One region of the Comamonas sp. A23 genome, then DNA from elsewhere that is predicted to be linked to it. Evidence: predicted binding sites of a transcription regulator. Region 1 holds the regulator's gene; each other region holds the start of a gene.

The links. Region 1 encodes FNR, which switches genes on or off when oxygen is low (the NO sensors DNR and NnrR bind a similar motif). Its sites were predicted from a motif close to TTGATNNNNATCAA; they were not measured.
Region 2: the regulator FNR is predicted to act here: its motif matches at 5,026-5,039, upstream of cydD (thiol reductant ABC exporter subunit CydD).
Region 3: the regulator FNR is predicted to act here: its motif matches at 4,492-4,505, upstream of EIC84_RS14990 (universal stress protein).
Region 4: the regulator FNR is predicted to act here: its motif matches at 6,129-6,142, upstream of EIC84_RS15560 (DUF2189 domain-containing protein).

The regions. Positions count from the first base shown of each region.
Region 1 covers NZ_RSDT01000001.1:361,036-368,751, forward strand. Annotated here, with positions in the region: gene ccoS (cbb3-type cytochrome oxidase assembly protein CcoS) at 1-18, shown strand, start outside; gene ccoN (cytochrome-c oxidase, cbb3-type subunit I) at 82-1,518, shown strand; gene ccoO (cytochrome-c oxidase, cbb3-type subunit II) at 1,538-2,170, shown strand; gene EIC84_RS01730 (CcoQ/FixQ family Cbb3-type cytochrome c oxidase assembly chaperone) at 2,188-2,325, shown strand; gene ccoP (cytochrome-c oxidase, cbb3-type subunit III) at 2,353-3,264, shown strand; gene ccoG (cytochrome c oxidase accessory protein CcoG) at 3,347-4,789, shown strand; gene EIC84_RS01745 (FixH family protein) at 4,916-5,221, shown strand; gene EIC84_RS01750 (hypothetical protein) at 5,479-5,742, shown strand; gene fnr (fumarate/nitrate reduction transcriptional regulator Fnr) at 5,806-6,528, opposite strand; gene hemN (oxygen-independent coproporphyrinogen III oxidase) at 6,797-7,716, shown strand, end outside.
Region 2 covers NZ_RSDT01000016.1:54,973-62,688, forward strand. Annotated here, with positions in the region: gene EIC84_RS23895 (cytochrome ubiquinol oxidase subunit I) at 1-1,440, opposite strand, end outside; gene EIC84_RS23900 (amino acid ABC transporter ATP-binding/permease protein) at 1,472-3,196, opposite strand; gene cydD (thiol reductant ABC exporter subunit CydD) at 3,193-4,923, opposite strand; gene EIC84_RS23910 (nitronate monooxygenase family protein) at 5,164-6,120, opposite strand; gene EIC84_RS23915 (ABC transporter substrate-binding protein) at 6,404-7,534, opposite strand; partial or broken gene EIC84_RS23920 (electron transfer flavoprotein subunit alpha/FixB family protein) at 7,675-7,716, opposite strand, start outside.
Region 3 covers NZ_RSDT01000006.1:109,243-116,958, reverse strand. Annotated here, with positions in the region: gene EIC84_RS15005 (hypothetical protein) at 258-1,118, opposite strand; gene EIC84_RS15000 (YfaZ family outer membrane protein) at 1,477-2,238, opposite strand; gene EIC84_RS14995 (amidohydrolase family protein) at 2,248-3,726, opposite strand; gene EIC84_RS14990 (universal stress protein) at 3,922-4,368, opposite strand; gene EIC84_RS14985 (hypothetical protein) at 4,534-4,839, opposite strand; gene EIC84_RS26615 (Rha family transcriptional regulator) at 4,919-5,134, opposite strand; gene EIC84_RS14975 (FABP family protein) at 5,134-5,775, opposite strand; gene EIC84_RS14970 (hypothetical protein) at 5,860-6,264, opposite strand; gene EIC84_RS14965 (hypothetical protein) at 6,360-6,668, opposite strand; gene EIC84_RS14960 (hypothetical protein) at 7,383-7,716, shown strand, end outside.
Region 4 covers NZ_RSDT01000006.1:222,197-229,912, forward strand. Annotated here, with positions in the region: gene EIC84_RS15530 (hybrid sensor histidine kinase/response regulator) at 1-1,022, shown strand, start outside; gene rlmB (23S rRNA (guanosine(2251)-2'-O)-methyltransferase RlmB) at 1,100-1,870, opposite strand; gene sstT (serine/threonine transporter SstT) at 2,176-3,408, shown strand; gene EIC84_RS15545 (ABC transporter ATP-binding protein) at 3,509-4,189, opposite strand; gene EIC84_RS15550 (arylesterase) at 4,188-4,919, shown strand; gene EIC84_RS15555 (hypothetical protein) at 4,937-5,155, opposite strand; gene EIC84_RS15560 (DUF2189 domain-containing protein) at 5,177-5,974, opposite strand; gene EIC84_RS15565 (PLP-dependent transferase) at 6,198-7,421, opposite strand; gene EIC84_RS15570 (BON domain-containing protein) at 7,506-7,716, opposite strand, start outside.

The DNA.
Region 1 (7,716 bases):
ATTCTTCGCGACGATTGATGTGGCTCAACGAGTCCGACCAGAAACCAATGAACACTTTGCAAGATATCTAAGAGGTGCCCGATGGAAGCAACAAATAACAATGCTGTCTATTACGACGACACCGTCGTAAGACAGTTCTCTATCATGGCCGTGGTATGGGGGGTGGTAGGTATGGCGGTGGGCGTGTTTATCGCGTCCCAGCTGGCCTGGCCGGAACTCAACTTCGGCATTCCATGGCTGAGCTACGGACGTCTGCGTCCGCTGCATACCAATGCCGTGATCTTCGCTTTTGGTGGCTCGGCGCTGTTCGCGACCAGCTACTACGTGGTGCAACGCACCTGCCAGACCAAGCTGTTCATGCCCAAGTTGGCTAGCCTGACTTTCTGGGCCTGGCAACTGGTTATCGTCGGCGCAGCCATCAGCCTGCCTCTGGGTTACACCCAGGGCAAGGAATACGCCGAGCTGGAATGGCCTCTGGACTTGCTGATTGCCGTGACCTGGGTGTCCTATGCCATCGTGTTCTTCGGCACTATCGGTATCCGCAAGGTCAAGCACATCTATGTGGCCAACTGGTTCTTCGGTGCTTTCATTCTGGCCGTGGCCCTGCTGCACATCGTCAACAATATTTCCATCCCCGCCGGCTGGATGAAGAGCTACTCGGCATACGCCGGCGTGCAGGACGCGATGGTTCAGTGGTGGTACGGGCACAATGCCGTGGGCTTCTTCCTGACCGCCGGCTTCCTGGGCATGATGTATTACTTCATCCCCAAGCAGGCGGGCCGTCCCGTGTATTCGTATCGCCTGTCGATCGTGCACTTCTGGGCGCTGATCTTCACGTACATGTGGGCGGGTCCTCACCACCTGCACTACACCGCTTTGCCTGACTGGACCCAGTCCGTGGGCATGGTGTTCTCGCTGATCCTGCTGGCTCCCAGCTGGGGCGGCATGATTAACGGCATCATGACGCTGTCGGGTGCCTGGCACAAGCTGCGCGACGATCCCATCCTGCGTTTCCTGATCGTGTCCCTGTCGTTCTACGGCATGTCCACCTTCGAAGGCCCGATGATGGCCATCAAGACCGTGAACGCGCTGAGCCACTACACCGATTGGACCGTGGGCCACGTGCACTCCGGCGCTCTGGGCTGGGTGGGTCTGATCACCATGGGCTCTCTGTACTACCTGATCCCCCGTCTGTTCGGCCGCGAGAAGATGCACTCCGTGCCCGCGATCGAGCTGCACTTCTGGATGGCGACCATCGGCATCGTGCTGTACATCGCCGCAATGTGGATTGCCGGTGTGATGCAGGGCCTGATGTGGCGCGCTGTCAACCCCGACGGCACGCTGACCTACACCTTCGTGGAAAGCGTGAAGGCGACCTATCCCTTCTATGTGATTCGCGTGACTGGCGGTCTGCTGTATCTGGGCGGCATGCTGGTGATGGCATGGAACACCTGGAAGACCGCAATGGCCGGTCGTTCCGTCAAGGTGGCAGTGCCTGCCGTGGTGGCTCACGCCTGAGCATTGAGGAGCAAAAGCAATGTCTGATCAAAATAACGCAGCTCCCAAGAGCTTTTCGCACGAGAAGATCGAGACCAGCAACTTTCTGCTGATCGCGCTGACGCTGTTCGTGCTGACCATTGGCGGCCTGGTGGAAATCGTGCCGCTGTTCTTCCAGAAGTCCACGACCGAAGCCGTGGCGGGTCTCAAGCCCTACACACCGTTGCAGCTGATGGGGCGCGACGTCTATCTGCGCGAGGGTTGCTACAACTGCCACTCGCAGATGATCCGTCCCTTCCGCGCCGAGACCATGCGCTACGGCCACTACTCGGTGGCTGGCGAGTTCGTCTACGACCACCCCTTCCAGTGGGGCTCCAAACGTACCGGCCCCGACCTGCATCGCGTGGGCGGCAAGTACAGCGACGAATGGCATCGCATCCACCTGAACAACCCGCGTGACGTGGTGCCCGAGTCCAACATGCCTGCTTACCCCTGGCTGGAAGCCAACAAGGTGGATGACACGGCCGTGGCAACGCGCATGAGCGCGCTGCGCAAGGTGGGCGTGCCGTACACCGATGCGGAAATCGCCGGTGCTCAGGCCGAGGTCAAGGACAAGACAGAGATGGAGGCAGTGATTGCCTATCTGCAGGTCCTTGGTCGCGCCGTCAAGTAAGAGAGAAAGGGCTGGAAATGGATATCACCACCATGCGTATCGTGGCCACGCTGGCATCGCTGGCGTGTTTCGTGGGCATCTGGTGGTGGGCGTATGCCCGCCGCAACCAGGCCCGTTTTGACGAGGCAGCTCAGGTTCCATTCCTGGAAGACTGAGTCTGATCACCACAACGAGAACATCCCATGAGCGATTTCATTAACAATTTCTGGTCGGTGTATGTCGCGGCGATTACGCTGATCGGCATCTTTGGCTGCTTGCTGCTGCTGATTCTGGTGGCCCGCAAGAAGGTCGTTCCCTCGGGCGACAACACCACAGGCCATGTCTGGGACGAAGACCTGCGTGAACTCAACAACCCCATGCCCAAGTGGTGGATGGGTCTGTTCGTGATCACCGTGGTTTTCAGCCTGGGCTATCTTGTGGTCTATCCCGGTCTGGGCGGCTTCGGCGGCAAGCTGGACTGGAGCCAGACCGGCGCCTACGACAAGGAAATGGCCAAGGCCAAGGCGGACCTGGAGCCTCTGTATGCCAAGTTCACCAGCATGCCTACCGAAGAAATGGCCAAGGACCCTCAGGCCATGGCCATTGGCGAGCGTCTGTTCATGAACAACTGTGCGCAATGCCACGGCTCTGACGCTCGCGGCAGCAAGTCCTTCCCGAATCTGGCGGACGGCGACTGGTTGCATGGCGGATCTCCCGAGAAGATCAGGGAGACCATCACCAACGGCCGTATCGGCATGATGCCGCCCATGGCGGCAGCCGTGGGCTCGGCGGAGGATGTGCGCAATGTGGCGCACTATGTGCTGAGCCTGTCGGGCAGCCCTCACGATGCCGTCAAGGCTTCGCAGGGCAAGTCCAAATTCGTGGCCTGTGCGGCTTGTCACGGCATGGACGGCAAGGGCAACCCCGCGCTGGGAGCTCCTAACCTGACCGATGACATCTGGCTGCATGGCTGGGGTGAGGCGGCAATCGTCAACATCGTCAACAACGGCAAGCACAATGAGATGCCTGCCCAGAAAGAGAAGTTGACGGAGGCGCAAATTGCCGTGCTGGCTTCCTATGTCTGGAGTCTTTCGAATACGCAAAACCAGAAGTAATGCGTTTTTAAAAGGCGGTGCCCTGGCACCGCCTTTTTCGCGTTTCAATTTTCAGTAATTACAAAAATATTAAGGAACTGCGATGCCGTGCGATCAGGGGAAGCCCCGAAAAGTCATACCGATCACGCCTGAGCCTCATGAGGGCGGGCCTGAGTTGGTGCCTATGTTCGCTTCCGAGCAAAAAGTGTACTCACGCTCTATTAGCGGCGTGTTCTCACGGTGGCGCTGGGCCATGGTGTTTCTGACCCAGATCGTCTTCTACGGCCTGCCCTGGCTACAGTGGGGCGAGCGCCAGATGGTGCTGTTCGATCTGGGGGCCCGGCGCTTCTATCTGTTCGGACTGGTGCTGTACCCGCAGGACTTCATCTATCTGACGGGGCTGCTGATCATCAGCGCACTGGGGCTGTTCCTGTTTACCGCCGTAGCCGGGCGTCTGTGGTGTGGCTTCTCCTGTCCGCAGACGGTCTACACCGAGATCTTCATGTGGATCGAAAGCAAGGTCGAAGGCGATCGCAGTGCCCGCATGCGTATCGACAAGAGCGGCTGGACTTTGGAGAAGATCTGGAAAAAGTCGCTCAAGCAGTTTCTCTGGATCGCTCTGTCTCTTTGGACAGGTTTCACCTTTGTCGGCTACTTCGTGCCCATCCGTGAGTTGGGTGTGGAGTTGATGGCCTTCCAGGGCAGCTGGCAGATTTTCTGGGTGGCGTTCTACGGCTTCGCCACCTACGGCAACGCCGGCTATATGCGCGAGCAGGTCTGCAAGTACATGTGTCCCTATGCACGCTTTCAGAGTGCCATGTTCGACAAGGACACCATGATCGTCAGCTACGACGCCGAACGTGGTGAAGCTCGCGGCCCGCGCAAGAAAGATGTCGACTACAAGGCACAGGGCCTGGGGGACTGCATAGATTGCAAGCTTTGCGTTCAGGTCTGCCCCGTGGGCATCGATATCCGCAAAGGGTTGCAGTACGAATGCATCGGCTGCGGTCTGTGCATCGATGCCTGCAACTCCGTGATGGACAAGATGGAGTATCCGCGTGGCCTGATCCGATTGACCACTCAGAATGCCGTCGCCAAGGCCTGGAAGCAGGTGCAGGTGATTCGCCGCATTTTCCGCCCGCGTGTGCTGATTTACTCGGCCGTGCTGGTGGCCCTCAGCGCCGCCATGATCGCCAGTCTGGTGCTGCGCGAGCCGCTCAAGGTCGATGTGATTCGCGACCGTGCTGCGCTTTCGCGCATCGTGGCGGGCGGCAAGCTGGAGAACGTCTACCGTCTGCAGATCATGAACGCCACCGAGTCCGAGCAGCGCTACCGTATCAGCGCCGTGGGCCTGGAGAATCTGGAAGTCGCATCCGAGCAGGAAGTGAGCGTTGGCCCTGCAGAGACGCGCGGCATTGCGGTGCGGCTGCAGATTCCGTATGGCTCAGCAACTCCAGGCTCGCACCCCGTACACTTCAATGTGGATGCAGTGACTGCCGGAGCAGGGCGTATTTCCGAGAAGACGGTGTTCCTGGTGCCGCGTTAATGCCAGGTCTTGACGGTCTTCGTGAGCCATCACGGAGGCCGGACAAGGGCACCGCCAATCGGCAACAATTTATGCCACCCTGCCGTGTGTGTCTGGGTGGTCAGAATTTTGGAAAGAGGTTTCATCATGTCGGCAGCACAAGCCAAGGTCTCGCAAACGGCCAAGATCATCCACCCCGAGGACGGCAAGCCCTGGTGGAAGTTTGCCCATGTCTGGCTCATCATCGCCGGCCCGGTGATCGTGGTGATTGCCGGCTTTGTCACCGCATACATCGCACTGAGCAGGCCTGATCCCGTGATTGACCCTGACTACTACCGCCATGGCATGGAAATCAACCAGCGCCTGAGCGAAAGTGAAAAAAGCCTGGCCCCAGCAGTCACCGGCCGCAATCATGCGGCCACGCCAGCCAAGGACCATCCGCTGGATCGCTGAGCGCTCCGGCGCTTGCTCCGCCAAGGTCGCTTTTGCGGCCTTTTTTGTTGCCGATATCAAAATCAGAGCGTGTTGCGCATGTTCTGTCTAACGTTGATGTAGAAGCAAATAGTTTTTTGATATCCAGATGGCGCAGGATGCTACTGAAAAGAGAGTGGTTCAGGGTTTCCCGCCACGGTGCATGCCCGCAGTCCTGCATGAACGGTCACCACTGTTGTGCAAAATATGACCAAGCCCACAGCCCAAGGAGAATCAGGATGGATGCTCGACGCTGGATGTGGATTGTCTGGCCGGCCTTTCTGGCGGCGGCAATCATGGAGATGGTGGTTTTCGCCTTTGTGGACCCGCTGGATGTGCACTGGCTGGGCTCCCCCCTGGACTGGTCGCGCCAAGCCATCTATACGGTCGCTTTTTTTGCCTTCTGGGTCGTGACCCTGATCGGAGGTGCGATGACGGTGATGCTGGGTCGCTCCGTCAGCGATCTCAATGGCGGCATCGTTTCCGAGCCTCTGCCCGATTAATTCGCACAGACAAAAAAGCCCGCTGTCCGCGGGCTTTGTCTTGAGAGTGTCTGTCGACTCGGTTCAGTTCTGGCATTGCTGGCTGTTGACGATGCGTTTGAGCGCCTCGGTATCCAGGATGCGCAGGTGGCGCTGCTTGACTTCCACAATGCCTTCCTCTGCAAATTTGGAGAAAGTGCGGCTCACGGTCTCGAGCTTGAGGCCCAGGTAACTGCCGATTTCTTCGCGCGTCATGCGCAGCACCAGTTCCGACTTGGAAAAGCCGCGTGCCGACAGGCGCTGAACCAGGTTCAACACAAAGGCCGCCAGGCGCTCTTCGGCACGCATGCTGCCCAGCAGCAGCATCACGCCATGCTCGCGCACGATTTCGCGGCTCATGACCTTGTGCACATGGTTCTGCAGGGCCGTGACCTCGCGCGAGAGCTGCTCCAGTTTGTCAAACGGCATGACGCAGACCTCGGCGTCTTCCAGGGCCACGGCATCACAAGTGTGGTGGTCGTTGACGATGCCGTCCAGACCAATGATTTCGCCAGCCATCTGAAAGCCTGTGACCTGGTCGCGTCCGTCTTCGGTGGCCACGCTGGTCTTGAAGAAGCCGGTTCGAATGGCATACAGCGAGGTGAACTCTTCGCCATTGCGAAACAGCAGACCGCCGCGCTTGACCTTGCGGCGCGTGGCCACAATCTCGTCAATGCGCTCCATTTGTTCATCGTCCAGGCCCATGGGCATGCACAGTTCACGCAGATTGCAGTTGGAGCAGGATGCTTTGATGGTCTGAAGATTCATGGGCTTTTTGCAACGGCGCAGACAGACACGGAGTGGAGAGTCGCGCTGGTCATTGACCTCGTGGTTGAAGATGAGATGGATCAAATTGTCGCAGCACTTGCCTTGAGGTCTCTTGATTTTCATCAAGGACAGGGTGATTGCCTTGGGGCACATTGCCTGTATTCGTTCAAAAACATGCGCTTTTGCCTATTTTGGGCATGATTTTCAGGATCTGATTTCCATTGAAATCTGCTCTATACAGAGTGTGGGCGCACCCTAACTCCCAGTTATGACCGCAGTCACGCCTGAGTTGCTGAGCCGCTTTGATATCCCCGGCCCACGCTACACATCGTTCCCAACAGCCGACCGTTTTGTTGAGGCTTTTGGTGCAGACGACTACATACTGGCACTCAAGCAGCGCAAGACGCATTCTGGCTCGCGCGCTTTGCCCCTGTCCGTTTATGTGCATGTGCCGTTCTGTGAGTCGCTTTGCTATTACTGCGCCTGCAACAAGATCGTGACCAAGCATCATGAGAAGGCTGCCGAGTATCTGGACTACTTGAGCCGTGAGCTGGCCATGCATACCGAGCATTGCGGCAAAGGCCAGCTCGTAAGCCAGCTGCATCTGGGCGGAGGCACACCGACCTTCTTCAGCGATGCCGAGTTGCAGCAGCTGATGGTCTTGATGCGTGAACATTTCAAGCTGGATCCCGCGGGCGAGTACTCCATCGAGGTCGATCCGCGCACCGTCAGCAACGAGCGGCTGAGAGCTCTCAAGGACATGGGGTTCAATCGCCTGAGCTTTGGCGTGCAGGACTTTGATCCCGCGGTGCAGAAAGCGGTGCACCGCGAGCAGCCCGCCGAGCAAGTCTTTTCGTTGGTGGCCGAGGCGCGCCGCCTGGGCTTTGTTTCCATCAATGTGGACCTGATCTACGGGCTGCCCAGGCAGACGCCCGAGTCTTTTGCGCGCACGCTGGCACAGGTCAATGAGCTGCGCCCCGATCGCATTGCACTGTATGCCTATGCGCATCTGCCCGAGCGCTTCAAGCCGCAAAGGCGCATCGAATCGGCAGACCTGCCCATGGGGCAGGACAAGCTGAACATGCTCTCCGGCGCAATTGATGCATTCATGGATGGCGGCTATGTCTATGTAGGCATGGACCACTTTGCGCTGCCTGACGACTCTTTGGCCATTGCCAAGCGCCAGGG
Region 2 (7,716 bases), on a different contig from region 1:
TATGGTCAGCAACAGCGTCTTCGCGCCCAGATTGGAAACCGCCATGGCCGTGGGCAGCACGCCTTCGATGATCCAGGGCTGACGACCTAGCTCGGCCACCACCCAGCCACATTCGGCGGCGATCCAGGGCAGCGGAATCGAGAACACGGCAACCTTGAGCAGCCAGGGGTAGGCCTCAAGCCTGTGGCGGGCAGCCAGCCAGAAGAAAGTGCCGGTCAGCACGATGAAGAACATGCCCAAGGCCACCATGATGCGGAAGGTCCAGAACAGCGGACCGACCGGCGGCACTGTATCCATTGCCGCCTGGTGGATCTGTGCTTCGGTCGCCTTGCGTGGGTCATCCACATAGCGCATCAGCAGCAGGGCGTAACCCAGATTGGCGCCATTGTTCTCAAAGCGCAGACGTGCCTCGGCGGGAATCTCGGCATCGGTCCTGGCCTTGCGAATGGTCTGCAACGCGTCATAGGCGTCGATACCGTTGCGGATATTGCCCTCCGCACTCTTGACCAATTCGTTGATGCCGGGAATTTGGGTGTCCAGCGAACGCGTACCGATCAGGCCCATGACCCATGGGATGTGCACGGCAAAGTGGGTCTCGCGCGCCTCGCGGTCGGGGAAACCAAAGGCCGTGAAGGAAGCCGGTGCGGGCTCGGTCTCCCACATGGCTTCGATCGACGCCAGCTTCATCTTCTGGTGTTCGGATGACAGATAGCCGGACTCATCGCCCAGCACCACCACCGACAGCGAAGCAGCCAGACCAAAGGATGCGGCCACCGTCATCGAGCGCTTGGCCAGATGGATATGACGACCCTTGAGCAGATACCAGGCCGAAATACCCAGCACGAACAGCGAGGCCATGACATAACCCGCCGACACCGTGTGCACAAACTTGGCCTGCGCCACGGGATTGGTGAGCACGGCAAAGAAGTCATTCACTTCCATGCGCATGGTCTGGGGGTTGAAAGTAGCACCCACGGGGTTCTGCATCCAGCCATTGGCGACCAGAATCCATAGCGCCGAGAAGTTGGTGCCTATGGCCATCAGGCAGGTGACGATCAGGTGCTTGACCTTGGAGAGGCGATCCCAGCCAAAGAAGAACAGGCCGACAAAGGTCGCCTCCATGAAGAAGGCCATCAAACCCTCGATCGCCAGCGGTGCACCAAAGATGTCGCCCACATAGTGGCTGTAGTAGCTCCAGTTCATGCCGAACTGGAACTCCATCACCACGCCGGTGGCCACACCCATGGCGAAGTTGATGCCGAACAGCACGCCCCAGAACTTGGTCATGTCGCGCCAGATGGCTCGTCCGGTCATCACATACACCGTTTCCATGATGGCAACGAGTATGGACAGGCCCAGTGTCAGCGGCACAAACAGAAAGTGGTAGAGCGCCGTTATCGCAAACTGCAGTCGCGATAAATCGACGATATCGAGGTCCATGGTCAGGTCCTTTCTCTCGGTACTTCAAAAATCAATCGGAAAAACATATGGACTGCGGTGCAACAGCACCCAGCGCATCGGGTCGCAGCCTTGCCATCAGCAGCTCAAACTCTGGGGTGCCGCGCAGGGCTTGCGCTCTTACCTGTCCTGCCTGCAGATACACAATGCGATCGGCGAGGCTCGCCTCACGCTGCCAATGCGTGGCAAAAATCAGCGTTCGCGCGCCGCTCTCAGCCGCCTGCACCAACCGCTTCAGCACATCGGCAGCAGTGACGGCATCCAGTCCCTCGGTCACCTCATCAAGCAGCCAGCAGCGGTCTGGGCTCAGCAGCAGTCTGGCCAGTGCCAGCCGGCGCGACTGGCCTCCGGACAGACCCAGGCCGCCTTCACCCAGCATGGTGTCCAGCCCCTGTGGCAGGGCCATGACGTCGCTTCTGAGACCTGCAGCCTGCAGGACGCCCCACAGCTGCTCATCGTCGGCCTTGGCATCGGCAAGCCTCAGGTTGTTGCGCAGGCTGTCCTGAAAAAGCTCGGTTCTCTGTGTCATCCAGCTGCAGCCGCGGGCCTGAACCACGCCTTCGTCCGGCTGCAGCTCACCCGCCATCAAATGCAGCAAGCTGGTCTTGCCTGCGCCGCTGCTGCCAATCAGCGCCACGCGCTCGCCCTGGCGCACGTTCAGGTCTATCGGACCCAATTGACGCAGTCGGACAGACTGCAGGCTGACGGCCAGCTTCTGCACAGGCTGCTGCGGACTCTCTGCCGCTTCGGCCTTGGCCACCAGCGGTGGAGCCAGCCTGCGCAGCGCCAGCCAGGTACGCCCGGCCTGTTCTGCCCCTCTGCGCAGAGCTGCAAACGGCTCCATTGCCGACAGTGCCAGCAAAATACCCAGCGCAGCAACCGGCGCGTTGATGCGGCCCTGCTCCATCAACCAGGCCATCAACAGCACGGATGCGCTCAAGGTAATGGCCGACACCGCACCATAAGCCTGGGCGGCAGCCGCTTCGGATTGATAAAGCCGCTCATCGGCCAGGGCGCAGCGCGCATCGCTATGCAACACTTGCTGCACCTGGGCAGGCAACTGGCCTGCCATCAGCAGCTCGGTCTGGCCTGCAACCAGATCCACGGTTTGGGCACGCATGGCCTCCAGTGCCACGGCACGGCGTACGGCAGCCTTGCGGCTGCGCAAACCATGCCACAGGGCGATGCCCCAGCCAGTCAGCAGCAGCCACGCCAGGGTCAACAGGCCCAGCCACCAGCGCATGAACCCGTAGGCCAGAGCCGCCAGCAAGGCCGCGCCCAGCGCCGCTACGGCGGGCACCAGCAGGCGCAGATAAAGATTGTCCAGGGCATCCACATCGGAGGTCAGACGCTGCAACAGCCTTGCCGGGCGCTGCAGCAGCAGGCGGGCGGCCTGCGGGCGAGCCCAGCTCAGGAACAGTCTCTGGCGCAAAGCGGCCAGCACGGCCAGCGTGGCATCATGGGTCACCAGGCGCTCGGCATAGCGGGCACCGGTACGGCCCACGGCCAGCAAGCGAATGCCGGCCGACGGCATGAACACATCGAACACCAGGGCCGTGGCAGGCACCAGCCCGGCCAGTGCCGTGGCTGTGATGAACCAGCCCGACAAGCCCAGCAATGCCATGCCCATCAGCACCGTAAGCGCTGCCAGGGCTGCACCTCCCAGCCAGAGATTGCGCGGCGCCATCTGGCCCAGCAGCTTCAGCATCTCGCGCATTGAAATGGTTTGCATCTTCATGGCTGCGGCTCCCGCGCCGGTCGCAGCAGCGGCAACTCGATCACGCGATCCATGGCAGCGGCCAGCTGTGCATCGTGGGTGGCGACCAGCATGGTGCGCCCCCTGGCCAGATGGCGCAGAGACTGCGTGATCTGGGCTGCTGTCTCGGAATCGAGATGAGCAGTAGGTTCATCGACCAGCAGCAGTCCGGCCTGTGTCTGCGCGGCAATACGTGCCAGAGCCAAACGTACCACCTCGCCACCGGAAAGGCCTGCGCCGCCCTCACCCAGGCTTGCGCCGGGGCGATGCGCCAGGGCCTCATCAAGTGCCGCCAGCTGCGTAGCTTCGGCAATCTGTTCAGGTCCTACAGAACGTCGCCCCAGCGCAATATTGCGCGCGGCCGAGCCGGCAAAGACATGGGGCAACTGACCCAGCCAGGCCATGCGCCGGCGCAGCTGGGTAGCACTGCCGGCATCAAGCGTTTGCCGGTCGACTTCGATACGGCCTTGCTGTACCGGCAAAAGGCCGGCAATCTGCGCCAGCAGCACGGACTTGCCGCTGCCGCTGGGACTCCACAGCGCCACATGCTCGCCAGCCTGTATGTGCAAAGACAGCGGCGCGAGGCTGGAGTCACTGCCTGGCACCTGAACCTTGAGTTCCGAAACGCTTACGGACACAGGCTGGCCAGGCCATGACTGCTCATCGACCGGAGATGCTTCAGCGGCATGCTGCGCACCGACAACCTGCATGGACTGCGCCTGCATGCTCTGCAAGGTCTGCAGTGCGGCCTCGCCCGCAGCTCTGTCATGCCAGACGGCCGAGAGATCGCGCAAAGGCTCGAAAAATGCCGGCGCCAGCAGCAGCACAAACATGGCCTGGCCCAGACCGAGCTTGTCGCCCCAGGCGCCGAAATTCAGCGTGCCCAGCAGGTGAAAACCTATATAGACGGCCACCATGGCCACGCCCAGTGCCGAGAAAAGCTCCAGCACCGCAGAAGACAGAAAGGCAATGCGCAGCACGCGCATGGTGCGGGTGCGCAGGTCTTCGGCATGGTCACGCAGCCGCTGGCCCGTCAGCTCCACGGCATGCAGAGCACGCAGCGTGCTCAAGCCGCGCAGGCGGTCCAGCAAGAAAGCGTTCATATGACCGAGCTGCAGCATCTGCTCTTCGCTGGCCGCCTTGGCACGCCAGCCCACGAACGCCATGAAAAGCGGAATCAGCGGCGCGGCAACCATCAAAATCAGAGCAGCGACCCATGACTGCAAGGCCACGGCAGCCAAAATCACCAAGGGCAGCAAACGCACACGCCACATCGCGCTCTGGTAACGCGCCAGCCACGGAACAATGGCCTCGGCCTGCTCGGCCATGGCACTGGCGGCCTGGCCGGAAGCTGGGCGGCTCTTGTCCAGCGGCGATGTCTGAGCCAGCGACTGCGCCACCCGGGCGCGCAAGCTGCTGAGCTGCACGCGCGCTGCACGGTTGGCCAGCATGCCGCCATGGCCTTCTGCCCGGGCTCGCAGCAAGCCCAGCAACAACACGCCAGCCGCCATGGGCCAGACGGCCGCCATGCCCTGACCGTTGGCCATGAGTTGCACAGCCCAGGCCAGCAAGGCTGCCTGCGGCAGCCATATCAGCCCGGCAAGCACCTGCCACACAGCACCCGCGCTGGGGCGACGGATGACGCTCGCCAACTCGGCATGTGCTGTATCGACCTGGTTGTCGGTGGAGGAAGAAGGGGTGTGCTGCATTTCTCAATTTTCAGTATTTACTGAAATTAACGGAATACTACTCTTCTTTTGACAATCATCATGACTTGATATGCAAAAGCCAATTGCAGGACCAGGCCTACATTGATACGCATCAACTCTGAAGCGATTTAACAAGGGTTAACCCTTGAGCAAGTCGTGCTTGAGCAACATCAAGCGAGCAAGCCGCCCATAAAAAACGGCGTCCGAAGACGCCGTTGACACAGAAGATAGTGAACTGCCTCAGGCAACCAGCAGGCTTGCCTTGGCTTCGGCGTACTCACGCTTGAGGCGAGCCACCAGCTCCGCCGTGGACTGCACCTTGTCAATGGCACCGATACCCTGGCCACAGCCCCAGATATCTTTCCAGGCCTTTTGCGCACCGCCGCCAAAATTCATCTTGCTGGGATCGGATTCGGGCAGGTTTTCCGGATCCAGACCGGCCGCACGAATCGAAGGTGCCAGATAGTTGCCATGCACGCCTGTGAACAGATTGCTGTAGACCACGTCGTCGGAGCTGCCCTCGACGATCGCCTGCTTGTAGGCTTCTACGGCGCGCGCCTCGTCGGTGGCAATGAAGGCCGATCCGATATAGGCAAAGTCCGCACCCATGGCCTGGGCCGCGAGAACCGCCCCCCCCGTGGCAATCGAGCCGGACAGCGCCAGAGGGCCGTCAAACCATTGGCGAATTTCCTGCACCAGGGCAAATGGACTCTTCACACCCGCATGGCCGCCAGCACCGGCTGCCACGGCGATCAGGCCATCGGCACCTTTTTCAATGGCCTTGCGAGCAAACTTGTTGTTGATGATGTCGTGCAGCACCACACCGCCCCAGCCATGCACGGCCTGGTTCACATCCTCACGCGCACCCAGGCTGGTGATGATGATGGGCACCTTGTACTTGGCGCAGACCTGCATGTCGTGCTCGAGACGGTCATTGCTCTTGTGCACGATCTGATTGATGGCGAATGGTGCCGAGGGACGATCGGGATGGGCCTTGTCCCAGGCCGCCAGAGTCTCGGTGATCTCTGCCAGCCAGTCCTCCAGTTGCTCGGCCGGGCGGGCATTGAGAGAAGGCATGGAGCCGACGATACCGGCCTTGCACTGCTCGATGACAAGCTTGGGATTGCTGATGATGAAAAGCGGCGAGCCGATGACAGGCAGAGCCAGCTTTTTGAGGGCAGGTGGCAGCTTGGACATATGTTGTCTCCTTCTTCGTTTTATAAATAAAAAGGGCTGCAGCGTTTGTTCCAGATACGCCGGCAGCTCTTATTTCAGAAGCAGTTCGAAGGACGGCTCACTGTTTGCACCCCTGTGCCGACGGTGAAGTCGTCCGACTGGCCTTTGGCCAGTTTCGCCTGCCATCGCGCCACTCCCTGTCCCCAGGGCAACAGTTTTTGCCTTCTCTGTGCACGGAGGATCATCGTGATGGGCGCGGCCGCAAAAAAAGCCTGAGCGCGGTGCTGCGTCAGGCCTTGGTTTCTTACTGCGTCACACGCCCGGCGGCATTGACGATGGACAGGTCCACATATTTGGAGCCCACTTGCCCGGGCTTGAAGTTCACCCAGTAGCCGCCCAGGTCATAGGACTCCAGTCCGCGCAAGGCGGCACTCATTTTTTCCGGCGTCACCGGCTGGCTTCGGCGCATGGCCTCCACGATGACTTTGGCATTCACATAGCCTTCCATCATGGCAAAGCTCACCGGAACGTCCAGGGTCTTGCCTGCAGCAATCGTCGCGTCGCGAAACTCCTTGTTGAGCTTGCCCGAGACCTTGTAGGGACTGGGCACAACCTGGGCAATCGACAGACCGCTCATGTACTCCACAGGAAGACGCTTTGCCAACTGCTCGATATCGGCCTCGGCGGTGGCATAGACCTGGGCGGTGCCCCCCTCCATGCGATATGCCTCGACAAATGCCGCCGTGGCAGGGCTGGAAGCCACCAAGAGAATGGCTTGAGGCGAAGTCTTCGCGGCCTGCAGTTCCTGCACAGCCTTGTCCGAGCCACCCCGGCTCTTGAGCATGGCCGATGCCACCAGCTTGGCCCCGCTGGGGTTCACGGCCTTGGTCACCAAGGCCGTCAGCTCCTGCGCATCGGGACGCTCCTCGAACACCAACGCCAGCCGCGTGATGCCGACGGTGGCCAGGTGGGAGGAAATCTTTGCGACCTGCTCGGCAAGCCCTGCACGCGTGGAGAACATCTGCGGCGATGCCAGCACACGGGTGTCCGTGCTCTGATAGCCCACCAGCGGAATCTGCGAGCCATCCAGAGCCTTGCTCTCCAGCAAGGCCGAGAGATTGCGGTTGCCGAAATAGCCTGCCAGCACCACGGGCTTGGATTCGCTCAGCAGCTTGCGCGTCTTGGTCACGGTCTCTTCAGGGTGGCCCACATCATCGAGCACAGCCAGCTCCACAGGTTGGCCCTGCACACCACCAGCCTTGTTGATCTGGTCAAAGTACAGACGCATGCCCTGCGCATAGGCCCGCCCCTGACTGGCTTCGGCCCCCGACATCGGGGCCACCTGCCCAACCGTCCAGGCCTGCGCCACCAAAGCAGCACCTGCACACATCGCGACCAAACCGGCTCGCGCCAACACCCAATGCTTGCGATTCATTCAGAGTCTCCCTCTCCATCAATGCAGTGGGTCTGAAGCGCCCATGCAGCTGCCGAATTATTGTTGATGACCTGACCTGTACGAGCCAGGCGCCCATGGAAAAAGAGGGGCTTGAAGCCCCTCTTTTGATGTGCGCCAAATTACAGCGCGTTGACCAGTTCGGGCACGGCCGTGAACAGATC
Region 3 (7,716 bases), on a different contig from region 1:
CAAGTCGTTCCAACCGCAGTACCCTGGATCGGGTCCACCGGCTGGCCTTATGCCTTGGTGGAGGGCGCTGCGGTGATTCCAGTCAGCCTAGCCACTTTGCCCTTGTCCGCATTCGGCAGGCCCATTGGCTTTTCCCAGAGCTAGCTGTTTTGATAGCTTCCGGCGTTTGGTGGATAAGCGCTGGAGGCTTATTTGATCCAGATTCCTGAGTGCGGAGAAAAGCCCCTGCAGCTACTGGTTGGCAGGGGTTTTTCTGTTCAGGCCAGGCAGTTCAGGTCGTAGCCCACCATGAAGAGTGAAGCTTCCATGGCGCGCATGCGATCGGGCTGGCCTGAAAACAGGCTGGGGGTCTTGCGCAGGGTTTCGGTCATTACCCAGGCCAGCCGTACCTTGGCGCCAGCCCAGCGCTGGGGCGTGCTTTGGCTGGTGTAGAGCAGGGTGCCCGGCGACGGTGGCTGGTCAAACAGGCAAGCCAGTTTGTGCTGGGGCTTCTGGCTGCCGCCGGCCAGAGGGAAGCTCAGCGTATCGGGCAGGTGGCGCGTGCCGCTACTGCGGCGCCAAAACTCCACCAGTGCAGCCGCTGCAGCACTGACCCGCGAGTCATAGATGGGCAAGCCTTCTGCCGAATAAAAGGCGTGCACCTTGGTGAGCATGGAGTTCATGAGCTGCACTGTCGGAAAGCCAGTGCGCAGGCTGGCCGAGCCAAGCGCCATTTCCTGGTGGGTCTGGGCAATGTAGTGGCTGATGTTAGTGCCAAGGCCCACAAGAAAGGGCCGCGCGCCTTCTTTGGGGTTGCGCTCGCCGCCCCAGTCCAGCACATCGCTACAGGCGGCCAGGGTGGCTGTCGCATCGTTGGCCTGCACGGCAGCGCGCAGCTTGGCAGAAAGAGCGCTTGTCTTGATGCACGACTCGGCCCAGTCGCCCGTTGCCAGGCCAGTCGCCCGCCAGCGGTAGTGGTGAGGTACCAGATCGGCAAAACGGGTGGTGGCCATCAAGCCCTTGGGTACGTAGCTGGAAGAGCGAATGTTCAACTGAATCTGTCGCTGGGGGAGTGTGGCTGCAAGCCAGTCGGTAAAGCCAATGACTTCGGGCTGTTGCAGAAATTCGGTGCGGTTCATTGATGTCTTGTGGCCTGTCGGATTTCTGGTTTTGGTCAGTTGGTGCTGCTTTGACATTGTCGTCTGGCGCGGGCGGCTGATGGAGCAAGGAAAGGCAGGCTGCAGCAATGAGTGCGCACGTCCCTGGTTTGTCCTGTGGTGGTGCTTCGAGCGCGTTTTCAGGCTCTGACTCCCCGGTGGTTGAGGAGACTCCATGCGCTGAAACCGAGCGAGATCACGCACCAGGTAATCCAGTGCTATAGAGGGCCTGGCGCAGCCTGGTTCGCCCGCAGCGATTGCCATCGCCTATGCCATTGCTGCATGCGGCGTTGCAGCCGCAGGTCTGACGGGCTGGGTGTTGGCTATCCGCTGGTGGTGATCAGAACCTGAACGTCGCTCCGACGATCGGGCCGCTCTGGCTGAAGTCCAGTCGCTTGCCGTCGTCACGGTAGTCCACGCTCAGGTGGCGGTAGCCCACGGACACAAAGATGTTTTCCTTGACTTGGTAGTTCACCGAGCCGTGCACCTGCCAGGTGAACTTCGAGCCCACATCCAGCCCACCCATATCGGCATACACCAAGGTGGACCAGCGCGGCGCAATATCGTAGCGCCAGCGTGCGGCGACCACTGGGTCGACGAACGAGGTGTTGGACTGCGCCGAACCCACCCCTGGCACACTCACTTCGGCCTTGATCTGCCATAGGCGCAGGCCCGCCATCAGGTCAACGCTCGACTGCGGACTCAGCATCCAGTTGTGCCCGCCGGTCATCGTCAGCGAGGTCTGGCGAATCTTGGCATTTGCGCTCAGGCCTAAGGGTAAGGCAGCCTTGTCCGATGTAGCGGCGTAGCTGAAATCTCCCTGCAGCACATATTGTCCCTTGCGTGCCGTGCCGTTCACAAAGGCTGCAGCGTCCAGGTCCTCCAGAATGTCCGAGAACGATTTGTTCACGCTCACCGTTGGCGCTCCTCTGAACGGGCGGACGCTGCCGTCCAGCCCCGTCATCCATACATAGGGCGTGAGCTGAAAGCGCCATGCATCGGCTGCCGTCTTGTCCTGTGCCCAGGCCGGCGTGCCTGCCAGCAGGCTCACGGCCAGCGCCGCCGCTGCCATACCCGGAGTGGTGTTGATGTGCTGGGTCATTTGTCTCTCTTACAGCGTGTTCTTGTAAACCTTGCCATCCTTCATGATCAGGCGCAGGTTCTGTTCCGGGTTACTCAGGAAGTCCAGATTCACCGTCGGGTCGCCATCGGCCACCAGAAGATCGGCAAATGCGCCAGGGGCTATGCGGCCCAGCGGCTGGGGATAGGGGTTGCGCTCGCCCGACAGGGCCAGCAGTTCGCCGTTGGTGCCCGTGGCCTGCTTCAGCAGCGTCATGGGGTCGTAAAAGCGCGTCAGTTTGGCCAGTTGCTTGCCCTGTGTGACCGTGCCCTTGGGACTGAACAGAATGTCCGTGCCCCAGCCCGTCTTGATGCCGTACTTCTGCGCCATCTCATAGGCGCGCACCGTGCCCTGGGCCACGCGCGACTGGCTCTCGCGGCGCACTGCATCGGTGTAGGGGTTGGCGTCCTCGTCCTGCAGAAACGGCTGCAGGCTCCACCACACGCCCTCGTCGCGCATCATGCGCGCGCTTTCCTCGTCGGCCAACTGGCCGTGTTCGATGCTTTTTACGCCCGCCTTGATGGCCCGCTTGATGCCTTTGGGGGTGTAAACATGCGACATCACATAGGTGTTCCAGTCTGCGGCGGCCTCCACGCCGGCGCGCAACTCCTTCTCGGTGAACTGGGTGCTGTCCAGCGGGTCGTACAGCGATGCCACGCCGCCGCCTGCCAGCATCTTGATTTGCGATGCCCCCAGCATCAACTGCTCGCGCACGCGGCGCAGAACCTCGGTCTCGCCATCCGCAATCATGGCCACGCCGGTTTGCTCCACCATGCTCAGCGGCTCGTTCGCTGCACGCGGAATATCACTGCGAAGGCGGAAGTCGCCATGGCCCGAGGTCTGAGAAATCATCGCCCCGCTGGGATAGATGCGCGGGCCCGGGATCATGCCCTCGTCGATCGCGCGCTTGAGCGCAAAGGCGGGGCCGCCCGCGTCGCGCACCGAGGTAAAGCCGCGCATCAGCGTGCGCTGTGCCTCCTGCGCGGCGGAGATATACAGATAGCCCAGATCTGCCGTCATGGCCGTCATCTGCGGAATGGCTGCCAGCATGGTGTGCCAGTGCGTATCGATCATGCCCGGCATCACCAGCTTGCCCTGGCAGTCGATCACTTGCGCACCTTCCACCTTCTCGCCGGCAGAGGGCAGGGCGGCAATCAGCTTGCCCTGGATCAGCACCTGGACGCCTCGGCGCACCGACTTGCCCGTGCCGTCAAACAGGCGCAGATTGGTCAGCAACACGGGGCGGTCGGCCGGCCTGGCCGCCCCGCCCGCGCCTGTCTCGGCAGCATGCAGGGTCACAAATGGCGCCATCATGGCCGTCACCCCGCCCACAAACATGCGGCGCGACATATCGCTCATCACCCGCTCATGCAGCAACTGGCACACCACGCTGCCGCAGGTGCAGGTTCTCGGGCGAATCGGGCCGGTCTGCCACGCCAGGCCGGCATCGGTTGCGATTGCGTGACTCATCTGCTTTTCCCTTTTTTCAAAATGAACAAGAGACGCCGCTGCCGGCGTGACAAATGGAACCAAAGGCTCACAATTTGATGCACCGATGCTACACGACGATCGGCCATGAAAAAGCGCCCCACCGCACGAGGGCGATGGGGCGTTGCTTGCATTATGAGAGCGGCCGGGAAGTGGCTGCGCTGCAGTCGAGCATGCTTAAACCGGGCGGTGCACCAGAACCGGAATGCTGCTGTTGACCAGTACGCGCTGGGTCTCGCTGCCCAGCAAAATGCCGGCAATGCCCTTGCGGCCGTGTGATGCCATGCAGATCAGATCGCAGTTACCCTCCTGCGCCTGCTTGATGATGGCCTGATTGATGGAGATATTCGTGACCCGCACCGTCTGGCAGGCCACGCCCTCGGTCTTGGCAATGTCCAGGGCAGCTTGCAACACCTGATCTGCTTCCTTCTGGGCGCTCTTGTCGAACTCTGCAGAGTTGTAGGCGATCAGCGCCTCGGCTCCGTAAATCATGGCTGCGTAATCCGGCATCACATACAGCGCCGTCACCTGTGCGCCTTGTTCCTTGGCCAGTTGTATGCCCGCGCGCAGCGCGGCCTCAGAGAGCTTAGAGCCGTCCGTAGGAATCAAAATGTGCTTGAACATATCCAGCCTCCTTGCGCATAGGTGCGCGTCTTGTTGCCAAATCAATTCGATCGATCACCGAACTCATACTCACACTCCAGGGCTGCTAATGCAACACCTTGAAATGAGTATTCAGACGGTTTCTTGATGGAAATCAAATTCATGAGGTTGCAAGTAAAAACCGCCTCAAGCCCTTATCCATAAAGCGTTGAAAGCTATCAAAAGTAGATTTTCCGAAGGTCTTGCGCAGCCTGCTCTGCGGCTGTTGCCGGTCGGCAGGCTGGACTGGCTCTCGCGGTGCTGGGAGTAGGCTGTTGCCAGTTTGGCCAGTTTGGCCAGTTGGGCATCGGTCGAGCCGATGGTCTCGCCGTCGGCAATGCGCCATGGCAGGCTGTCGAAGGAGGCCTGCCTCAGCTCGGTCACAATCGGCTGTATATGGCGCAGGGTGGGCGACCGTAATTCAGGTTCGGCAGGTGGCTGCTGTGCGCTCATCTATCGGCATCGCCCTGTATCAAGGTCATGAACGCAGTGCGGTGCACTTGCGCCTCAGCCTTCGCGACTAGATTGAAGGTCAGCTCCATGCGCCGAATGCCGGCAGCCTGCTGTGAATGACCTCCATGCGCTGAACGGCATCTATATAAGCCAGTTTGAAGGCAAGCGCCTTCTTGCCTGTAAGGGCCATGACCAGCAGCGTAAGGCCATCACGGACGATGCGGTAATCGGGGTGTGTGCGCCCTGCGGATCCAGTGAATTCGGCCGGGGCGTGGAGTCCTTTGAGAGTGCTAATCAGATTTCAACTGCGGCCCTTGCCGTTGGGTTGGGCGTGGGCTCGCCAATCTTGTGCAAGGTGTTGCGGTCGGTATGGGCAAAAGGCTCGCTCTGGCCGGGGATGGTCAGCGTGGTTTCCTGCTCGTACGACCAGGTGCCGTCCGAGTGCTTGGTGATGGTGATGGTATAGGCGTCGGTTCTGAAGGCGTGCTCCAGAAACGGGTTGCTGGAGATACCGTTGACGGTGGAGCCGCGCTCGGCCCTGAGGGTGAAGCTGGTGGCGTCAGCCGTGGTCTTGCCCGTGGCCATGGCGGTCTGTCCGCGCGGGATGGTCAGGGTCTGGATGATGTTGCCGGTGGCAGGCTCCCACAGCCAGTAACCGACCTGGTCGTGAAAGGTTTCCACATCGTCGGGCTTGACGATGCGTGTGTGGTAGCGCAGGCCATAGAAGAGCTGTGGCCCGTTGGTTTGCGCATCGATGGGCTGGCACTCCATGTGCTCGATAAAGGCCTGCTTTTCGGGGCCGTCAGCCTTGGGGTTGATGTCCAGGCCGCGCTTGCCGATCCAGATACCGGCCATGCCGGTGAGGGGGCCGAGGTTGGCCAGGGTATTCACATCGGGCGTGGGCTCGGTGTAGATGTCTTTGGGAAAGTTTTCCATATCGTGTAACGGGCTTTCACTTTGAATCTGTTGAAGCCAGTTTACAAGCCATGGACTGAGGGGTTCTTGACGGCAGTCAAGCTGTCAGGTGCTTTCTTCGGTGGTGAGCGTAAAGCGTGCACTTTCGCCGCGCTGGGCGGCTTCACGCGTGAGGAAGATCAGCACGCGATAGCTGGCACCACGTTCGATGCGAAAGGTGCAGATGTTGTTGTTGGCCGAGCCTTGGCATAGAGGCTGGGCAGAGCCGTCCTTGAAGACGTTCATCTGACTGGACGGATTGTTGGTGTTGAGCGTGACGGTCATGCGCTGGAAGGGCCGCGTTTCGAGCCCGTATTGCACGATGCCGTTGCCCGTGATCTGGCCGCTGTAGGAGTTGGTGTAGCCGCCCGGGGTTGTAAAGGCGGCCTGTGCCATGGAGCTGCTGCTGAGATGTAGCGTCATGAGACTGAGCAGGGCAGCAGTTGCAAGCATCGGTTGGAAGCGGGTCATGCAACTCTCCTGAATGTGTTGGACAGGATGGCACTCCTGGCGCAGCGACGGGTGTCTATGCCGACAGCCAATTCACCATCCTCCACCGCTGCGCCCTAGCGGCAGGAGACATTGCGCCAACTGAATTTGCCGTCGTTAAAGAACTCTGTCCATACCGACATGATGGGAGCCTGACGGTAAGAGAACGTAATCTGGTTAGGGATCTTTGGCCCTAGTGCGGCAGGCTGTCCATCCTTGTCGAAGACCTTGACGATGTAGAGCGTGACGCCTCCATCCTCGTCAGTGTGCAGGACTACCCGGTAGTCCTTGGTGAAGAGATCCCAGTCGAATTGCTTGGTCACATACGTGTGCAGACGGACAAAAGCGCGGTTCGCGTTCTTGGCGGCAGGATTAACTTTTCTCATGACGACACTCCCTGTTGCTCAACGACTTGCCGCAGGACCTGCGAGCTGACATTTCATTGCATTTGACTGATGTTGTATCAAGAGGATGTAAGGAAGTATGTAGGCACTTACAGATCGCGCTAATGGACAGAGCAGATCTGCTGTGTGAGCTTCTCTGAAGCGCAGGGGAGGTGCTTTGCCGGTGCCGCTGTCATCTTTTCTTGATGAAGTGGCCGTGCTAAGTAACTGAGTGAAAAGATAGATTTTTTTAATGAAATCTATTCTGAGCCGGCATGGGTTTGAACGTAAAAATTGCCTGATGATGACAATTTTGAGAGAGGCGCATTGAATTTCAGGATGACGATGCTCTGGCCTGAGTCAACGAAAGCAGGGCTGAATCGCCTTGCCTGAATTCCAACAGGCAAGTCATCGGTAGGTGCTCCCGAAATACTAGGCAATGCGGTGGCTGAGCAGCTGGCAAGCGTCCAAAAGCCAGCTTATCCAATCCTTGAGATATGTCACCGTGCAGGCTCAGAGTTCACCGTGGCTCTGGCAAGTCTCGCTCTGCCAGTTGTCTCTCAGGCCGGTCGTCAAGCAGTGTTAAACCCTGAACCTATTGGTGATGTAGATTTTGTTTCTGCTGCACTTTTCGGTAAATTGGGCGTAGGAAAATTCTGATTTTTGATGCGCAAGTGGCGATCTAGCCCTGTGCCCTACTGAATTCAAAAAAAGCCCATGTCCCACCACCTGCAATACACTTTTGCCTCCCGTCTAGATGCCTGGATCAGGCATATGAAGCTGGCCAAGCCTTGCCATACGCAGCAGATGGCTTATGAGTTGGTGATCGACAGCTGGGTGCAAACCAATGCAGAGCTTGGTGCTTCGCAGGAATTTTTGAAGGCCTTGCGCCGGCGTCGGCTGTGCGAGGAGCATGGCTGGCGGGGGGTGAATACGAGCGTTGCGCACTGGGATCTGGATGATGCACACACTGTGCGGATCTATCTGCACGAAGACGGCTCCATCGTGGTGCAGCAAATGGACTCGCAGAATCTCCAGATTCTGTTCACCT
Region 4 (7,716 bases), on a different contig from region 1:
AGCAGCTGGGCGAGCCCGAGCAGCTCGAACATGTGGATGTGATACTCAACACCATTCAGAAAGCAGGCAGCCTGGCATCGCATCTGACGGGATTCAGCAGTCGCAAATCCATGCAGCTGGCTGCCGCCGACCCCCGTGCACTGGTGCAGGATCTGGAGCCTCTGCTGAGCAAGGCCGTAGGCCAGAACGCTGAACTGCAGCTGCATATGGCGTCCAGCATCTGGCCCATCAGCGTGGACAAGCTGTATTTCGAAAACTCGCTGATCAATCTCTGCATCAATGCGCGTGATGCCACCGAAGAACACGGTCAGATCACGCTGACAGCGGAGAACGTGCTGCTCAAGCGCACCAGCCATGCGGGTGACTACGTAATGATCAGCGTAGCCGACAACGGCATGGGCATGAGTGAGGAGATCAAGGCCCGCATCTTCGACATGTTCTTCACCACCAAGCCCGAAGGCAAGGGCGCGGGCCTGGGCCTGCCCATGGTCAAGAACTTCATGGACCATGTCCAGGGCCTGATCGAAGTGGAAAGCACTCCAGGCCTGGGAACCATCGTGAGCCTGTACTTTCCGCGCGCACAACCGGTCGTGCCGCAGAGCCCGCAAGCATCGGCCCCAGTGGGCCGGCAGGAAACGATTTTGCTCATCGAGCCCGATCTGGCCACGCGCAATGCCATGGCCCAGGTACTCTACGGACTTAGTTATCAGGTCGTGACCGCATATTTACCCGAAGTCGCGCTGCGCTATATCAACAGCGGCATGAAGGTGGATCTCATCATTGCCGCCGATGAGTTTTCCGGTGCCTTGAGCATCGCAAAAATGCAGGAAAAGCTGGCCCGGGAGCATGTTCTCATTCCGCTCATCCTCATGACCAGCAGCGAAGAGGCCGAAGTGCCGCATGCCCAGGAATGCCGCTACGTGGTGCTGAGCAAGCCCATGGAGATTGGCGAGCTGGCACGCACCGTGCAGCGCATGCTGCATCCGGACTTCACGACGCCAGCCGATCTGCCGGCCGTCTGAGAACGATTCGGCCGCCCGCAAAAAAGGCGTGGCTGCTCTCGCAGCCACGCCTTGCTTCAGATACAGGGAAAGCCGGCTCAGGCCTTGATCGCAACGGCTGCGGCCAGGCGCTGGCGCAAAGCCTCATAAAGACACACACCGCTGGCCACGGACACATTCAGACTCTCCACCGCGCCCTGCATGGGAATACTGACCAGCGCATCGCAGGTCTTGCGGGTCAGCTGGCGCATGCCATCGCCCTCGGCCCCCAGCACCAGTGCCGTCGGTCCGGTCAGATCCATCTGGTAGAGATGTTTGTCGGCATCGCCGCTGGTGCCGATGATCCAGATGCCGCGCTCCTTGAGTTCCTTGAGCGTGCGCGCCAGATTGGTGACCATGAAGTAAGGCACGGTCTCGGCCGCGCCGCTGGCCACCTTGGCCACGGTAGCGTTGATGCCGGCCGCGTGGTCCTTGGGAGCGATCACGGCATGCACACCGGCGCCGTCGGCTACACGCAGGCAGGCCCCCAGGTTGTGCGGATCGGTCACACCATCGAGCACCAGCAGCAGCGGGGCCTTCACCCCCTCCTCCTCCAGATCGTCGAGCAGCTCGTCGAGCGTGCGCGTGTCCTTGACTTCTTCCACGCGTGCAGCCACGCCCTGATGGCCGTGAGAGCCGGCGAGCTTGGCAAGGCGCAGGGCATCGGCCTCGATCAGACGCACCCCGGCTTCCTTGGCACGCTCCAGAAACTGGCGCATGCGCGCATCGCGGCGCGAAGCCTCGAAATAGACTTCGATGATGGATTGGGGGGCGGTCTTCAGACGCACGCCTACGGCGTGAAAGCCGAAAAGAACTTTGGGGGACGACATGGGGCCACATTATCCCGGCGTTTACGGCAGACCTGAGACTCGCAGGGCCATGTCTGGGCTGACAGCTGAGGTTTTCCATTGCCGCTACACTGCGCCCCCAACGGGCAAGGCACCGGTTCATCAAGCAGTACCAGCATGGTTTTTTCCGAGTGCGAGTCTTCACATGAAGCTCCACTGCCGCCCAGAACGACTGGCAACAGGCTTGAGCCTGCTGCCCCGGCATTCACGCATATAGCCTCTTCATGTCCGGCATGAGGAGGCTTACGTGTTTGTATCTCCCTCCCATCCCATAACGAATACCCAGCATGCTCAACGCCTTGCTCGATTGGTTCAACCGCAGCAGCCTGGTGCTGCAGATTCTGATTGCCCTGATTCTGGGCGGCCTGGTGGCCTGGCTATGGCCGGCCGCCGCCCAGTCGGTTTCCCTGTTGGGCAGCTTGTTCATTGCCGCGCTCAAGGCTGTCGCTCCGGTTCTGGTGCTGCTGCTGGTCATGGCTGCCGTCAGCAGCCACCGCCCCGGCCAGGAAACGCAAATCAAGCCTGTGCTCTGGCTGTACGTCATCGGCACGTTGGCGGCGGCCTGCGTGGCCGTTGCAGCCAGCGCGCTCTTTCCCTCGGTGATTCACTTTCGTGAAGCGCCCAAAGTCCAGAGCGTGCCCGGCGAGATCAGCCAGGTGCTGAGCACCGTCGTCCAAAGCCTGTTCGACAACCCCGTCAATGCATTGCTGAACGCCAACTACATCGGCATTCTGGCCTGGGCTATCGCGCTGGGCTTGGCACTACGCCACGCCACGCCCACCACCCGCACCATGGTGGAGGACTTTGGCCATGCCATCACCCGCGTGATTCAAGGCGTGATTCGCCTGGCCCCCTTCGGCATCTTCGGCCTGGTGGTCGCCACCTTCTCCTCCGGCGGGCTGGAAGCACTCAAGGACTACGCCCATCTGCTGGCCGTGCTGGTCGGCTGCATGGTGTTTGTGGCATTGGTGATCAACCCAGTCATTGTCTGGACACAGACTCGCCGCAACCCCTACCCGCTGGTGCTGACCTGCCTGCGCGAAAGCGCAGTGACCGCCTTCTTCACGCGCAGCTCGGGAGCCAACATTCCCGTCAATCTGGCCTTGGCCCAGAAGCTCAGGCTCGACGAGAACACCTACAGCATCTCCATCCCGCTGGGCGCCACCATCAATATGGCCGGCGCTGCCGTCACCATCAGCGTGCTGACACTGGCCGCTGCCCATACGCTCAATATCTCGGTGGACATTCCCACGGCCATACTGCTGTGCGTGGTCTCTGCGGTCTGTGCCTGCGGTGCCTCGGGCGTACCCGGTGGCTCGCTGCTGCTGATTCCGCTGGCCTGCAGCCTGTTCAACATTCCCAACGATGTGGCCATGCAGGTGGTCGGTGTCGGCTATGTGATCGGCGTGATTCAGGATTCGACCGAGACAGCCCTCAATTCCTCGACCGACGTGCTGTTTACCGCGGCCGCCTGCCGCGCCGCAGAGCGCAGGGCCGGGCTGGAAGTTGCGCGCATCTGAGGCTTGAACTCAGAATCTACTGATTTGATAGCTGCAAGCGCTTATTTGATAAGCGCCAGATCCCCAAAAAGGCCTGTGATCACACAGGCCTTTTGGTTTTTCAGACAGAGCGCCCGGCTTCTATGGTGATGCTTCGATCACATTGCGCCGCAATCTCGCGGTCATGCGTCACCAGAATCAGAGTCGTGCCGCGCTCGCGGTTGAGCGCAAACATCAGCTCCATGATGGTCTGGCCCGTGGCGAAGTCCAGACTGCCGGTGGGCTCGTCGGCCAGCAGCACGGCCGGCTCCACCACAAAAGCACGCGCCAGGGCCACGCGCTGCTGCTCGCCGCCCGACATCAGCCTGGGATAGTGATTGAGACGCTGGCCCAGGCCCACGCGCTCCAGCATCTGCGAAGCTCGTGCTCTCGCATCGCGCTGACCCGCCAGCTCCAGCGGCAGCATGACGTTTTCCAGCGCCGTGAGATTGCCCAGCAACTGAAAGCTCTGGAAGACAAAGCCCATCTTCTGTGCCCGCACCGCTGCCCTGTCGTCCTCGCTGAGTGCAAACAGATCCTGGCCCAGCAAGCGGACCGTGCCGCGACTGGGGGTATCGAGGCCGGCCAGAATCGACAGCAAAGTGCTTTTACCCGAGCCGGAGGCACCCACAATGGCAACGGTTTCGCCGGCCGTGAAACTCAGATTGATATCCCGCAAAATATCCAGCACGCCTGTGGAATCGCTCACCGATTTGGACAGTTGCTCAACGGCAATCAAAGGAATGGCAAGAGTTGTGGACATGAATCAATTGGATAGCAAAAACGTCAAGAGTCGCAACCAGCACTTTGCACTGCAGCGCCGTCACTGTATCGCTGTTGCTCTGTCGCTCGCCATTTCAGGGGCTTGCGGTGCGGCAGTGGCCTCATCGCCCGCCAGGAACAAGGAGCCGGCCAAGGCCGCTCCCGGCGCGAAACCCGGCCCGGTGCTGGTACTTGGCGATTCTCTGAGCGCCGAATACGGCCTGACGCGCGGCAAGGGCTGGGTGCAGTTGCTGCAGCAGCGCATGAATGACGAAAAGAATCCGCGCAAGGTGGTCAATGCCAGCATCAGCGGCGAGACTACGGCCGGCGGCAGAGCGCGCCTGGCATCGCTGCTCAGGCAGCATGAGCCGGGCATCCTGATTCTGGAGCTGGGCGGCAACGACGCATTGCGCGGCCTGGCGCTGCAGAGCACTCAGCAGAATCTGGAAGTCATGATCAAGGCTGCCAGGGAGGCTGGGGCCCAGGTGCTGCTGGTGGGCATGCAGGTACCGCCCAACTATGGTGCGGCCTATACCGAGCAATTTGCCGAGATGTTCAGGAGCATTGCCGACGCGCAAAAGCTGCCGCTGGTGCCGTTTCTGCTGTCGGGCATCGGCGATGCTCCGGACGCCGAGCGATGGTTTCAGAGCGACCGCATTCACCCCAATGCCCAGGCTCAGCCACAGATGCTGGCCAATGTCTGGCCCAAGCTCAGGCCATTGCTGAAATAAGTGACGGCCGCGCGGCCTCAGTCGCCGCTGCCTCCGCCATCACCGCCGGAGTCGCCGCCGTCCGAGCTGCAGACACCTTCGCCGCTGCCCGAGCCACAAAAATAGCTGTCGTTGAAGACGTCGCTGCCGTCTTCACGACTGCTTGCCGAAGTCCAGGCCAGCTGCGAATCAGCGCTGCGCCCCGGCACGCCGGACTGAGGCGAGAAGATTTTTTTCAACCAGTTCCAGAACTCCATGACATCCCCCCTCATTGCACCTTAAGCAGGGTTCTCCTTGCTTTCGGCGCGGACGCTGGCTTTATAAGCATGCCAGCTGGTGCAACCCAGCAGCGGCCCGATGACGATCAGACCTGCACTGTAGAAGAGCAGCGAGACCGCGATCAACACGGTGATGATCAGCCCCCACAGCAGCATCACACCCGTGTTGGCACCCACCACGCGCATGCTGGTGATGCAGGCCGTCAAGGCATCGGTATCCAGATCAAGAATGGCGGGCAGTGAAACCACCATGCTGGCAAACACCAAGGCAGCAAATATCCCGCCAACCGCGGTGTAGCCCAGCAGGAACTCCCAGTTCTCGGGCCGCAGCAGGGTCTGCAGCAGGGTTGCCGTACTGGGCATGCCGGTATCGAACGAAATGGCGAACACCACCATGGCGGCGCGCCCCCAGAGCATCTCCAGCACCATCAGCACCATGACCAGCATGCCCATGCTGGCCAGATGCTTGTCCCAGCAGGTCAACGACTCCGACAGCAGCACGGGCTTGCCCTGCTCCAGTTGCTTGCTGACGTAGTACAGGCCCATGGCCAGGAAGGGGCCTACCAGCAGACAGCCGCTGGCCATGGACATCAGATATTCAGGGCTGGAGCGAAACACCCAGGCCATCAGACGTGCCATGCCCCAGAAACACAGGCCATAGAACAGCGCAATCATTGGTGCGCGCCGCACATCGCTAAGGCCGAGCAGCAGCCATTGCCAGGGCTCGCTCCAGCGCAGTTGCAGAATCTGCAGATTGCCGGACTCGGCCTTGACCTCGGAAACAGGGGAAGCTTGCATGCGAGACCCTCCTTGTCGCCCGTACCGCGCCTCGGTGGCGGCAGCTGACAGGAACAAGTTACCCGCTCAACCTCGAATCTGCATTGCGGAAAGCCCGCATGCCGGCCTCCGCGTTTTCACTATGAAAACAAGAGCTTATAGCGCCCATTCTTTATTAACTTCAGTCAATAAAAGCATTGAAATCGCTTCTCGACAAGCGCTGTCAGCTCCTATTTAAATAGCTTCAACCAAAGGCCCTGAGCAGGGCCTGGGCCAGGTCGGCCTGCAGATCGCTAGTATCCTCAAGGCCGATGGCAAAGCGCACCACAGTGCCCGCCTTGATGTGGGGTGTGGCACGGCTGCGCATCTCGGGCAGCTCATAGGGCACGACCAAACTCACGGGCCCGCCCCAGCTGTAGCCCAGCTTGAACAGGCGCAGGCTGTCGCAGAAGCGATCGACGGCCGCCTGGTCGAAGCGCTCGTCGATGACCACGCTGAACAGACCGGCGGCCACGCCATCCTGGCCCTGCCCTTGTCCGCACAGCTGCTTCCAGCAAGCATGGCCCGGGGCATCAGGCATGGCGGGGTGCAGCACCTGCGCCACGGCACTCTGGGCAGCCAGCCACTGCGCCAGCTGGCGTGCCGAGCGATCCTGCGCGTGATAGCGCAGGCCGATGCTGGGCAGGCTGCGCAGCACGGCTTCGGCGTCGTTGCCGCTCACGCCCAGGCCCAGGCGCATGTGCGCGAGCTTGATGCGCATATGCAGGGGCTGGTTGCGCGTGATGATGCTGCCCATCAGCACATCACCGCCGCCGCTGGGGTATTTGGTCAGGGCATGGACCGTGACATCGACGCCCAGGCTGCCATCGCCCAGCAGGTCGAAGGGACGGAAAGCCAGACCCGCGCCCCAGGTGTTGTCCAGCACCATGGTCACTCCCCTGGCCCGGCACAGGCGCACCTGCTCGACAAGATCGGGGAACTCCATGGTTACCGAGCCAGGAGCCTCCAGCCAGACCAGCTTGGTGGCCGGCGTGATCTTGGCTACCAGGTCTTCGACGCACATGGGGTCATAGTACTGATGGCGAATGCCAAAATGAGCCAGCTCGCCCTCGGTCAGCGTCTTGTTGGGACCGTATACGTTATCGGGCACCAGCACCTCGTCGCCCGTCCTGAGCAGCGCCAGCGACACCGTGGCAATCGCGGCCAGGCCGCTGGGTACCAGCAGGCATTGCAGACCACCTTCCAGCGAGGCCAGACGTTCTTCCAGGGCATAGGTCGTGGGCGTGCCATGCAGACCGTAGGTGTAGCTGCTCTTGTCAAGCCAGCGGCGCTCGCGCATGGCCTGCACATTCTCGAAGTACACAGTCGAGGCCTTGTGCACGGCAAGCTGGGGGCCTTCGAAGTCCGTCGGTGGCTTGTAGGGATGATGGATCAGATGGGTGGATAGCTTGTGGTCGGCTTGGGTCATGCCCTGATCTTAGTGCCATGCAGCCACAAAAAAGCCAGAGGGCTTGCGCGCTCTGGCTTCATGCGAGGTGGCGACCTAGGGGGATCAGCCAGCCTTCACGGTCAGGTTGTTGTTGACCGAGGTCACGCCCTTGGCAGCCTTGGCGATCTCACCGGCCTGGGTCTTGACGGCTTCGCTGGGCACGGTGCCAGTCAGGGTCACTGCGCCGCCCTTGGTGTCCACATTGATCTGCAGAGCGCTGATTTCCGGGGCCTTGATCAAATCGGTCTTGACGGCAGCGGTAATGCCGGCGTCA